2 regions of the Pseudomonas sp. S11P7 genome follow, and region 2 is predicted to be linked to the other one. Evidence: predicted binding sites of a transcription regulator. Region 2 holds the regulator's gene; the other holds the start of a gene.
What was found. Region 2 encodes FliA, which starts transcription of late flagellar genes. Its sites were predicted from a motif close to CTAAAGTTTNNNNNNNNNNNGCCGNTAA; they were not measured.
Positions count from the first base shown of each region.

Region 1 (3,890 bases), 3.0 Mb from region 2:
TGATGCAACTACCGGCAAGGTTTTGAGCAACAAGCAAGATACTTGATAGAGCGCTGGTAAAGAGCCGCACGATTGAATGATCGTGCGGCTCTTTTGTGGCTGGCGTTTGGCGTGAGGCTTGGGGTGACTGGGAAATCGATTCCCCCTCACCCCAGCCCTCTCCCCCAAGGGGGCGAGGGAAAGGGAGCAGATCGGGGGCCATTCAAAGCCTGAGTTCGCCTTGAGATCTTAGTTATTCGTTGATCTGTTCAGAGCCTGAGTTCGCCTCGATATTTCAGGTCGACGTATCTCCAGCAATCAACACGGTCAGTCCCCTCTCCCGAGGGAGAGGGCTAGGGTGAGGGCCAAGCCATCACGCCGAAAACACTGACATACCACGACCCAAACCAATCAAGCACTCAACCGCGCCGTCACTTCATTCAACTGCCCCGACAGACCATGCAGATTCTGGCTGGCACTCTCGGTGCGCTGCACATTGTCGAGGTTGGTGCTGGCAATCGCAGTGATCTCGGTGAGGTTGCGCGAAATGTCTTCGGCCACCGACGTCTGCTCCTCAGCCGCAGTAGCGATCTGCCGGTTCATGTCGCGAATCGCTTCCACGGCATGAGTGATGCGCTCGAGCATCGCGCCAGCCTGAGTCACTTGCTCGACGCTTTCATCACTGCGCGCCTGGCCGTTGTCGATGGCGTGCGCAGCGTCTACCGCGCCAGTCTGCACGCTCTGGATGATCTGGTTGATCTCGATGATCGACTCAGCGGTGCGCTGCGCGAGGTTGCGCACTTCGTCGGCGACCACGGCAAATCCACGTCCTGCCTCACCGGCGCGGGCCGCTTCGATGGCAGCGTTGAGCGCGAGCAGGTTGGTCTGTTCGGCGATGCCGCGAATCACTTCCAGTACCTTGCCGATGCGCCCGCTATCCGCTTCGAGACGGCGGATCACGGTGGCGGTGTTGGCGATTTCGCCGCGCATCTGCGTGATCGAATGAATGGTGGTCTGCATGACCTTCTCGCCCTGCTGCGCCGACTGATCGGCATCGTCGGCAGCGCGGGCGGCGTCGGCGGCGTGGCGCGCGACTTCCTGGGCGGTGGCGGACATTTCGTTCATCGCCGTGGCCACCTGATCGGTGCGATTGAATTGCTCGTTGGTGCCGCCGGCCATGGTTGTGGCGATGGCGTTCAACTCGCCGCTGGCGCTGTCCAGATCGCTGGCACTGCGCTGCAAACGGCTGAAGGTGTCGGCGAGGAAATCGCGCAAGGTGTTCGCCGCGGTGGCGAGATTGCCCAGTTCGTCCTGCCGCTCGTTGGTCACCCGTTCGGCGAGTTGGCCACGACTCAATTGGCTCACATAGTCGATGAGTTTGCGGATCGGTTCGACCAGGTTGCGGTTGACCAGCCACAGGCTCAGCAGGCCGATCAACAGCCCCGACGCGAGCATCACCAGCAAGCCGATCCACACAGTGCGATCGGCACCGGCACTGATCAGCGCCGACTGCTCGGTGCCCTGCTGGCGCAGTTCTGCGACCAGTTCACTCATCTGATCGCTGGTCGCGCGGTCGACACCTTTGACTGCGGCATCGCCCGTCGCCGGATCACCGCCGGCGGCGACGTAGGCATCACGGCCCTTCTGGTAGGCCGCGCCGAGTTGGCGGTGTTCGTCACGCAGGCGTTCGATGCGGGTTTTCAGGCTCGGCTCGATGCCGCTCTGGCCGGCCAGTTCGCCGAGGATTTTCTGTACGTCGCGCTGACGGTCTTCGAACTGGCCCCAGTACTTGGCCAGATCCGCCGGTTGCTTGCCGCGCAGCAAGACGTTTTTCCATTCCTGCACCTGCACCTTGAATTGCAGGTTGGCTTCGTCGATCAGTTGCGACGTGTGCAACGGCCCGGCGAGCAACTGGCTGTAACTCTGTACGCCGTTGGACAGGAAATGGAAGCAGGCCAGCGCGATCAACAGCACCGCCAGCAGACTGCCGCTCAACAGGGCGAGCATTTGCGCTCTCAGGGATTTTTGCAGCATCGAAGATACTCACGACAGGGGTGGAGCACGCCCGGAACGAGCGTGAAAAATGGCCGGACCTCCCTGTCGGCGAACCTTGGCCCAAGGCCAATGGCGCGCAACCTAACTCAGCTGAGATCGGCGTGCCAGAGCCCTTCTTGAGAAACTTCCGACAGCCGGTAAGGCATTGATTTGACGCCGTTTTACTGTCACATAAATGTCATGTGACATTGCGATGATGCCGCTCAGGTGAACCTGTAAAACCCGCATCAACCGCCCTCCTCGCAGCGAGCCGCCATGAATCACAGCCTCGATATCAGCCATCGCGATCCGGACCTGTTTGGTTTGCTCTATGGCTTCCGTTTTCTGCCCGGCGAAAGCGGTCGCGAAGTCGATTCAGCGACGGCGCTGCGTTGCTTGCAGGACGACAGCGACAGCGGCGAATTCCTCTGGCTGCACTTGAATCTGGCCCACGCCGCCTGTGAGCGCTGGATGAAAAGTCATCTGCAGTTGCCGGAAGAATTTTTCGAAGCGCTGCATGAGGGCTCGCGCTCGACGCGCATCGAGCATGTCGATTCGGCGCTGCTGGCGGTGGTCAACGACGTGGTCTTCAACCTCAGCAGCATGGTCTCCTCGGACGTGTCGACGCTGTGGGTCTGTGTGCGCAGCAAACTGATCGTCAGCGCACGCCTGCAACCGCTGCACTCGGTGGACAAATTGCGCTCGTCGGTGAAGGCCGGCGAACGCTTTCGTTCGCCGTCGGAATTGCTCGTGCATCTGTTGCGCGATCAGGGCGAAGTGCTGACGCAGATCGTGCGCAAGACCAGCCTGAGCGTCGACCAGATCGAGGACGAATTGCTCTCCTCGCGGCTGTCGACCAACCGCGCGGAACTCGGCGCCAACCGCCGCGTGCTGGTGCGCCTGCAACGTTTGCTGGCGCTGGAACCGGGTTCGCTGCTGCGCCTGCTCAACCGTCCGCCGCCGTGGTTGCAGAAGGAGGACGTGAAGGAGCTGCGCAAGTCCACCGAGGAGTTCGCGCTGATCATCAACGACCTCACCGCCCTCGGTGAGCGGATCAAACTGCTTCAGGAAGAGATCGCCGCCAACCTCAACGAACAAAGCAACCGCACGCTGTTCACCCTGACCGTGGTCACGGTACTGGCGCTGCCGATCAACATCATCGCCGGGTTCTTCGGCATGAATGTCGGCGGCGTACCGTTATCACAGGACCCGCACGGGTTCTGGGTACTGGTCGCGCTGGTGGCGACGTTCACCGTGATCGCCGGGCGCTGGGCGTTTCGCAAGCGTGGGGATTATTGACCACATATTCCACCGTTCCCCTGTGGGAGCTGGCTTGCCAGCGATAGCGTCAGGTCAGTCAACATCCATGTTGAACGTCAGTCCGCCATCGCTGGCAAGCCAGCTCCCACAGGGGGCTGCGGCGTCCTTAAGATCAATGGTCAGACTAATCAGGCAAACACTGATCTGCCGCAGTCTCTCTGTAACATTCTGCAACGATCATGGGCGACATTCCTTCCCTCGCTCAGGATTGTCCGCTCATGGCTACTCCCTCCCTGACCGCCAGCCCCGCCTCTGCCGCTAGCGGCCGGCCCGCGCTGGACAAGAAACCCGGCCCGTTCACCTATGTGATCTTTTTCGCCGTGCTGGCCATGGGCATGCTGTTCACCGCCTACAGCCTGATGCACGACATGCACGAACTCGGCACGGTGGTGACCACCTGGACGCCGTTTCTGCTGCTCGGCGTGGCGCTGTTGATTGCGCTGGGCTTCGAGTTCGTCAACGGTTTCCACGACACCGCCAACGCGGTGGCGACGGTGATCTACACCCACTCGCTGCCGCCGAACGTGGCGGTGGTCTGGTCGGGCTTTTTCAACTTT
Region 1 is NZ_JALPKS020000002.1:837,312-841,201, reverse strand. It holds gene M0746_RS03875 (PepSY domain-containing protein) at 1-46, shown strand, start outside; gene M0746_RS03870 (methyl-accepting chemotaxis protein) at 391-2,013, opposite strand; gene M0746_RS03865 (transporter) at 2,290-3,312, shown strand; gene M0746_RS03860 (inorganic phosphate transporter) at 3,552-3,890, shown strand, end outside.
Region 1: a site for FliA is predicted at 2,128-2,155, ahead of M0746_RS03870 (methyl-accepting chemotaxis protein). Genes of this name have one in related genera too.

Region 2 (9,360 bases):
ATGGTGCGGTTGGCCGCGGCTTCCGTCAGCTTGACCACATAGCCCAGGCGTTCGGTGGCGTCGGTGATTTGCGACACTTCCTCGGCCTGCGGCATGTGCGGATCGATCTGGAAATTGACGATCGCACTGTGCAGTTCACGCGTGAGCTTGCCCACTTCCTGATACAGGCCACGGTCACGGGTCTGATTGAGCTCATGGATCAGTTGCACCGCGTCGCCGAACCTGCCTTTTTCGAGGCTTTCGACCAGTTCGACCGCGTGTTTTTTCAGGGTCGATTCAAAATCGCCCTGTGAAGATTCGTTATGCTCCATAGCTCCCCCGCGCGTTCATCAGCCGATGCGTTCGAAAATCTTCTCGATTTTGTCTTTCAACGCCTGAGCCGTGAAAGGTTTGACCACGTAGCCGTTCACACCGGCCTGAGCGGCTTCGATGATCTGCTCGCGCTTGGCTTCAGCGGTCACCATCAGCACCGGCAGGTGCTTGAGTTTTTCATCGGCGCGCACGTGGCGCAGCAGGTCGATACCGGTCATGCCCGGCATGTTCCAGTCCGTTACCAGAAAGTCGATGCTGCCGCTGTTGAGGACCGGAATGGCGGTTACGCCATCGTCGGCCTCGACGGTGTTGGTGAACCCAAGATCGCGCAGCAGGTTCTTGATGATCCGCCGCATCGTTGAGAAGTCATCAACGATGAGGATTTTCATGTCTTTGTTCAATTCGACCTCCAAGCAGTCTTAAACGCGCCCAGCACCTGGACGCGCCACTTCAATCAATTGGCGCAGCACTTAAAGTTTGTCTGGAGCACAACGGATCGAGACCGGCGCCGCTTACCACCGCACCAGCCTCGTTTCGCAGTGTCCCCACACTGCCTTCAGCGCGCTCGCCACTCCCCCAAACGCCCCCGCAAACGGGCCGCGCACTGGCTGTGTAACTGGCTGACCCGCGATTCACTGACGCCAAGGACTTCACCGATTTCCTTGAGGTTCAGCTCTTCGTCGTAGTACAGCGCCAACACCAGTCGCTCACGCTCCGGCAAATTGGCAATCGCGTCCGCCAGCGCCGTCTGGAAGCGTTCATCTTCCAGATCGCGTGACGGCTCCATATGAGCACTGGCGCCATCCTCGTGCAGCCCTTCGTGTTCGCCGTCCTGCAAGAGGTCGTCGAAACTGAACAGGCGGCTGCCCAAAGTGTCATTCAGAATCCCGTAATAATCGTCGAGACTCAATTGGAGTTCGGCCGCAACCTCGTGATCTTTAGCGTCACGGCCGGTTTTAGCTTCAATCGAGCGAATCGCGTCGCTGACCATCCGGGTATTGCGGTGAACCGAGCGTGGTGCCCAGTCCCCTTTGCGCACTTCATCGAGCATCGCGCCGCGGATTCGAATGCCCGCGTACGTTTCGAAACTGGCGCCCTTGCTGGCGTCGTATTTGGTCGACACTTCGAGCAGGCCGATCATCCCGGCCTGGATCAGGTCTTCGACCTGCACACTGGCCGGCAACCGTGCCAGCAAGTGATAGGCAATGCGCTTGACCAGTGGCGCGTAACGCTCGATCAATTCGTACTGCGCGTCACGCGCCGACTTCTTGTAAAGATTCATGCCACTGGCGGTCATATCACAGGCCCTGCGGTTTGCTGCACGAGACGCTCGACGAAAAACTCCAGATGGCCGCGCGGGTTGGCCGGCAACGGCCAGGTGTCGACCTTCTGCGCGATGGCCTTGAAGGCCAGAGCGCATTTGGAGCGTGGAAAGGCTTCGTAGACGGCGCGTTGTTTCTGCACGGCCTTGCGCACGCTTTCGTCATACGGGACGGCGCCGACGTATTGTAGGGCGACGTCAAGGAAACGGTCCGTGACCTTGGTCAACTTGGCGAACAGGTTACGGCCTTCCTGCGGGCTCTGCGCCATGTTGGCAAGGACGCGAAAGCGGTTCATGCCGTAATCGCGGTTGAGCAGTTTGATCAGTGCGTAGGCGTCGGTGATCGAGGTCGGCTCGTCACACACCACCAGCAACACTTCCTGCGCGGCGCGGACGAAACTGACCACCGAGTCACCAATGCCCGCAGCGGTGTCGATCACCAGCACGTCGAGATTGTCGCCGATGTCGCTGAACGCCTGAATCAGGCCGGCGTGCTGCGCCGGGCTCAGGTGGACCATGCTCTGCGTGCCGGACGCCGCCGGCACGATGCGAATCCCGCCCGGGCCCTGCAACAGCACGTCGCGCAATTCGCAGCGGCCTTCGATGACGTCAGCCAGCGTGCGTTTGGGGGTCAGCCCCAGCAGAACGTCGACGTTCGCCAGACCGAGGTCGGCGTCCAGCAGCATGACCCGACGGCCAAGCTCTGCCAGCGCCAGCGACAAGTTCACTGACACGTTAGTCTTGCCGACGCCACCTTTGCCGCCGGTCACCGCGATCACCTGTACGGGATGCATGCTGCCCATGTTATTTCTTTACCTTGTCTTGCATAGACGGAGGCCACATTACTGGCTGCGCGTTCCGGATCGGAACAATGCGTGGCAGACCATCGATGTAGGTACAAAAACTGTTCATGATTACCTCAGCCAACCTGCTTGGTCGGGCTGTGATAGATATCAGCGAACATGTCAGCCATGGCTTCTTCGCTGGGTTCTTCCTGCATTTGCACGCTGACGGCGCGGCTGACCAGTTGATGACGGCGCGGCAGATGCAGATCATCCGGAATCCGTGGGCCATCGGTCAGGTACGCGACCGGCAATTCATGACTGATCGCCAGGCTCAACACTTCACCAAGACTGGCTGTTTCATCCAGTTTAGTCAGAATGCAGCCGGCCAGCCCGCAACGCTTGTAACTATGATAAGCGGCGGTTAGAACCTGTTTCTGGCTGGTGGTTGCCAGGACCAGATAATTTTTTGAGCGAATGCCACGCCCGGCCAGGCTTTCCAGCTGCATGCGCAGCGCCGGATCGCTGGCCTGCAGGCCGGCGGTATCGATCAGCACCACGCGCTTGCGCAGCAGCGGATCGAGCGCCTGCACCAGCGACTGGCCCGGATCGACGTGGGTCACCGGCACATTGAGAATGCGGCCCAGGGTCTTGAGTTGTTCCTGCGCACCGATGCGGAAGCTGTCCATGCTCACCAGCGCCACATTCTGCGCGCCGTACTTGAGCACATAACGCGCCGCCAGTTTCGCCAGCGTGGTGGTCTTGCCCATGCCGGCAGGGCCGACCATGGCGATGACACCGCCCTCTTCCAGCGGCTCGACTTCCGGCACGGCAATCATCCGCGCCAGATGCGCGAGCAACATGCGCCAGGCCTGACGCGGTTCTTCGATGTCAGTGATCATCGCCAGCAAGTCGCGCGACAGCGGGCCGGACAGGCCAATGCGCTGCAAACGGCGATACAGATTGGCTTGCGCCGGGCGGCTGCCCTGCAACTGATTCCAGGCCAGCGTGCCGAGCTGGACTTCCATCAGCTCGCGCAGACTGTTCAATTCGAAACGCATCGAGTCCAGCGCACGCGGATCAACGCCCGCCGAGGCTTGCGCAGGCGCTGCGGCCGGACGCGCCGGAGCAGCGTAGGTCGGCTCGGTCAACGGCTCGGCAGCGGTCAGCGGCAGGCCGGCCGTCAACGGCAGCCCGGCGAACAATTGCTGATTGGTGTTGCCGTCGGCTTCGCCACGCAGGCTCAACTCGGCCTGAGCGGTGACGATGCGCGACTGGGTCTTGCGCAGCTCGTCCTCGAGTTCCATGTTCGGAACCCGTGGCGCCAGCGCCGACAATTTGTAATCCAGTGCTGCCGTCAACTCGACGCCGCCGGCAATGCGGCGGTTACCGATGATGGCGGCATCAGCGCCCAGCTCATCGCGAACCAGCTTCATGGCCTGACGCATATCGGCGGCGAAAAAACGCTTAACTTGCATAAACCACTACCTCAGCCGTTGGGCCCTACTGTCGCAACGATGGTCACTTGCTTGTTGTCCGGTATTTCCTGGTAGGCCAGCACATGCAGTCCGGGGACGGCGAGGCGGCCAAAGCGCGAGAGCATCGCGCGGATCGGGCCGGCGACCAACAGGATCACCGGCTGACCTTGCATTTCCTGACGCTGCGCCGCTTCGATGAGCGAACGTTGCAGCTTCTCGGCCATGCTTGGCTCCAGCAGAACGCCCTCTTCCGAGCCTTGTCCTGCCTTCTGCAGACTATTGAGCAATATCTGTTCCAACCTTGGTTCCAATGTGATCACAGGCAGCTCGGACTCAGTGCCTACAATGCTTTGGACGATTGCACGGGATACGCCGACCCGCACGGCAGCCACCAACGCGGCGGTATCTTGACTCTTGGCGGCGTTGTTGGCGATGGCCTCGGCGATGCTGCGGATATCGCGCACCGGCACGTGTTCGGCGAGCAACGCTTGCAGCACTTTGAGCAATTGCGACAACGACACCACGCCCGGCACCAGCTCTTCCGCCAGTTTCGGCGAGCTCTTGGCCAGCAATTGCATGAGTTGCTGGACTTCCTCGTGGCCGATCAGCTCGCTGGAGTGCTTGTACAGAATCTGGTTCAAGTGCGTCGCAACCACGGTGCTGGCGTCGACTACGGTGTAGCCAAGCGATTGCGCTTGGGCGCGCTGACTGATTTCGATCCACACCGCCTCCAGACCAAAAGCCGGATCTTTGGCGTTGATACCGTTGAGCGTACCGTAGACCTGGCCCGGGTTGATCGCCAGTTCGCGATCCGGGTAGATCTCGGCTTCCGCCAGAATCACGCCCATCAGGGTCAGGCGATAGGCGCTCGGCGCCAGATCGAGGTTGTCGCGGATGTGCACGGTCGGCATCAGGAAGCCCAGATCCTGCGAGAGCTTTTTGCGCACGCCCTTGATCCGCGCCAGCAGCTGCCCACCCTGATTGCGGTCGACCAGCGGAATCAGGCGATAGCCGACTTCCAGACCGATCATGTCGATGGGCGTGACGTCATCCCAGCCCAGCTCCTTGGTTTCCATGGCGCGGGCCGGCGACGGCAGCAGTTCCTGCTGACGCTTGACCTCTTCCAGCGCCACGACCTTGGCGACGTTCTGCTTTTTCCAGAACAGGTAGGCGCCGCCAGCGGCCAGCGCGGCCATGCTCAGGAAGGAAAAATGCGGCATGCCCGGCACCAGGCCCATCACCGCCATCAAACCTGCGGCCACGGCCAGCGCTTTCGGCGAGGCAAACATCTGCCGGTTGATCTGTTTGCCCATGTCTTCCGAACCGGAAGCACGGGTCACCATGATCGCCGCCGCTGTCGATAACAACAGTGATGGCAATTGCGCCACCAAACCGTCACCGATGGTCAACAAGGCGTACACCTTGCCGGCGTCAGCAAAACCCATGTTGTGCTGGAAGATACCGACGGCCATGCCGCCGATGAGGTTGATGAACAGAATCAGCAGGCCGGCGATGGCGTCACCGCGCACGAACTTGCTGGCACCGTCCATCGAACCGTAGAACTCGGCCTCTTGCGCGACTTCCTGGCGGCGCGCCTTGGCCTGGGCCTGATCGATCAGACCGGCGTTGAGGTCGGCGTCGATCGCCATTTGTTTGCCGGGCATCGCATCGAGGGTAAAACGCGCGCTCACCTCGGAAATCCGCCCGGCGCCCTTGGTCACCACGACGAAGTTGATGATCATCAAGATCGCGAACACCACGATACCGACCACGTAGTTACCGCCGATCACCACCTCACCGAAGGCCTGAATCACCTTACCGGCGGCGGCGTGGCCGTCCTGACCGTGGAGCATCACCACCCGCGTCGAGGCCACGTTCAACGCCAGTCGCAACAGCGTCGCGACCAGCAGAATGGTCGGGAACACCGCAAAATCCAGCGGCCGCAACGCATACACGCAGACCAGCAGGACCACGATCGACAGGGCAATGTTGAAGGTAAAAAACACGTCGAGCAGGAACGGCGGCACCGGCAACATCATCATCGCCAGCATCACCAGCAACAGCAACGGCACGCCCAGATTGCCTCGACTGAGGTCGGCAACGTTTGTGCGAGCAGTGTTGAATAACTGAGAGCGATCCACCGGTTTTCCCCGTTCCTTTAAAGCAAACTTTTGACGCCCCGAGTGGGCGCACGGCGGGTATTGCAAGAAGCCTTCCAACTTTGCCGATGAGTGAAAAACACGGCCAGTGTAGGCCTTCGCCTGCTCGCGATAGCGGTGTGTCTGGTTCGAATTCATCGACTGAAAAACCATCGCGAGCAGGCTCACTCCTACAGGGGACCGCATTCCAAATGTCAGATTGAAACGCATTCCAAACTGTGGGAGCGAGCCTGCTCGCGAAGAGGCCATCAGATTCGGCACAACTTTTTGATTTAAACGAAGCTGTTTAAAAGACACCTGCAGACACGGTCTCAAGGCTACAAATCCTTGCGCCATTGCCTACAGCCAAGCCAGAATCCGCCGGCTTGTGCGCTTTGGGGCCGGGTTCTATTGTGGTCCGGTCGCTGACGAATCAGCGATCGGGTTTAGCGACCCGGACTCTCTCAGTGCATCAGCGTTCGTAGCAACGTTGCGGAGATCTTCGCCCGCAATAACGTTATGGCGGCTGTATGCGGGAGACCTTCGGGTCTACCGGGGTGCCTGAGACCGGTTCGCTAACCTGCGTACAGCTGCCACCTTCACCTGTTTAGCGACAGGGAAAAGAGTGGCTCCATAACCTCAGGAGCTCCACCATGATCAAACCAACCCCCAATCCACCCGAAACCGACCCCACCTCCCCTACGAATCCCTAGACTCCAACAAACTCCACGACGCCGCCGACCGCGCCCTCGATCACTACCTCTGCCCACCCGGCTCCCCGCCACCGCCGCGTAAAAAACGTACGATGTACGCCGTCACCGCCGACTTCAAAAACGAAGAACTGCTGGCCAACGCCTGCGAAACCCTCGCATCGGCCAGAACCATCGCCAATGACTTCGCCAACCTCATCCCGGCCTCACAACGCAGAACGCTGCTGGGAATTGCGCAACTGATCATGCTCGGCGAACTGGCGGTGAGTCGGGCGCTGGATAATCTGGAGTTACCGCAGTAGCGCCACCGATGATCGTTCCCACGCTCCTGCGTGGGAATGCAGCCAGGACGCTCCGCGTCCCCTCCAGAGCCGAACGCGGCGCATCCGTTGAGGCATTACTCTACTGCGCATGGGATCGATCAAAGAACCTGCATTTACAAGCCAAACCCGTGGGAGCGAGCTTGCTCGCGAAAGCTGACGACCAGGCAACACATCTTTACGTCACATAAACCCGCCGTCCAATCAACCGCGATGGCGGGCTCATTTTCCACTCTTCAACCCGACCATTCATCCGAAAGCCATCGACACCTGTCAGATCTGACAGGTGCGCAATCCCCCATTAAGCGCTCTGATGACACCTGACCATTTCCGCCGCGCAGGAGCGTTACTCATGGCCACCTCAACCCCACCCGGCAACACCGTTCTCGTACTGAGCCCGCCCCTCGTAAACGGCCAGACGAAGCCCGTAATAGGCGCGGACATCGGTGTGTCCCTGGTGGCTTCTGATCTGGTAAACGATGGTGAAGGCGCTGTTGTGCTCGTCGACCCGCCGCTTTCGGGCACCATGGACCCCGGCGATTTCATGGAACTCTGGCTCGTGGGTGAGTCCGCGGTGCTGGACAGCGAAACCATTGAGGACCCAAACGCTCGCACCACACTCCGCATTCCCAAAGGTCGCCTGCATCCAGACCGGGTCAACAAGCTGTACTACACGATAAGACGCGGCAGCGACAACATCGGCACCTCCGAACCACCGCTCGAAATGCTCTACAACCGCATCCGCCCCGGCCTGAAAGATCGCCTGACCGAGCCCGGCGGACACTCCGAGCTCAAACTGTTGCTGCCGGAAACCATCAAGAACGGTGTCGGCCCCGAGTTCGTCAGCGCCGAAATCTGCGTGGCTTATCCGTACTGCCGGGCTTACGACCTCATCACCCTCAAATGCAACGGCGAATACCTCGACCCCAAGCCCAGGGTGAACCCCAATCAGGCACCACAACCGCCGAATCCCGGCTCAGAAGAGCCGATCACCATCTGCTTCACCATCACCCGCGCCTACCTGGAAAAAGCGCAACGGCTGGATAAAAAATTGCATTTTTCCTTCACGGTCACCGACCAGCTCGGCAACGGCCCGGACACCGATGCCCCGTGGTCGCCGGTGCAAACGGTAGATGAGGATCTGGATGGCGAGCTGTTGCCAATGCCGATCTTGCGAGAAGTGCCGAGCGACTCAAACGACGAACCGGGCATCATCGACCTGGAAAAACTGGCAGGCAAAGCGTTGTCAGTGGTCGTGTTGACGTCCGACGACCGTTTTGTAGTGGGCCACGATGTGATTGCGACTTACACCGCCAAAAACACCGGGCAACCGGCCGACGTGGTGGTGGTCGTCAGAGGCAAGGTCGAACAGGAGTTCGGGCAAAAAATCCCCTGCGTGCTTGAAGTACCCAACGACCGGATTTTCGCTAGCAGTGTCGTCACGGTGACTTACGAACTGCGCAAACCCAACGGCGATCTGGTGGGGACTTCCAGCGCGGCCAACGCTACGGTAACTGACGCGGCCCCGATCAAACTATTACTACCAGCACTAGTGGACGTCGTAGAGCCGATCGATGTACTGGCCTACCCGAACGGCGTGACCGTGCGCATCGAGTTTCCCGAGGCTTTGCCAGGCGACCGTGCGCGACTGGTGGAAGTCAATGCGCCGGCGGGCGAGCCGCAGTTTCCTTTGGAGGATTTCGTCAATCAACAGGTGAACGTGGTGTTGAGCTCTGCGTTTCTGGCGGCTCGGCATGGCAAGGTGATGGAGTTGCGCTGGAATTTGAATCGCAATGGGGGCAGGCCGGGAAATCAGATGCAATCAAGGTGATTTTGCTGAAGATAACGGATGGCGATACGCGGTTGCCCTCGCCGAGAGTTCCACAGGCAGCTGATGATAAAGTCCTGGATTTGAATACATTTGAAGGAAACGCTGACGTTACTGTGCTGCCATGGATAGGCATCAGCACGGACAACATTGTGAACCTGAAACTTCTTGGAAAAGACAATAACAATAGTGACTGCACGATCCAAATATTGACCAGTCACAAAATAACGGAAACGGAAAAAATCTCAGGAATAAAAGAATCACTGACTAGAGAGCAATTGCTAACTCTGAAACACAACACTGTATTCGAAGTAGTCCTTGAGTTATTACCGAACAGCATCACTAACTCACCACCCATCAAATTTACAGCATTAAAGTTAAATCTATTACAAATTCCGTTGATCACAATGGAAAATTTCGAGAACTGGCCTGCTGCACTAATTTCTAGCCCGGGACAATTTATAGAAGGCA
Region 2 is NZ_JALPKS020000002.1:3,837,063-3,846,422, forward strand. It holds gene M0746_RS17630 (protein phosphatase CheZ) at 1-311, opposite strand, end outside; gene M0746_RS17635 (chemotaxis response regulator CheY) at 330-701, opposite strand; gene fliA (RNA polymerase sigma factor FliA) at 869-1,609, opposite strand; gene fleN (flagellar synthesis regulator FleN) at 1,606-2,436, opposite strand; gene flhF (flagellar biosynthesis protein FlhF) at 2,553-3,893, opposite strand; gene flhA (flagellar biosynthesis protein FlhA) at 3,905-6,034, opposite strand; partial or broken gene M0746_RS17660 (DUF6124 family protein) at 6,685-7,043, shown strand; gene M0746_RS17665 (hypothetical protein) at 7,414-8,892, shown strand; gene M0746_RS17670 (hypothetical protein) at 8,889-9,360, shown strand, end outside.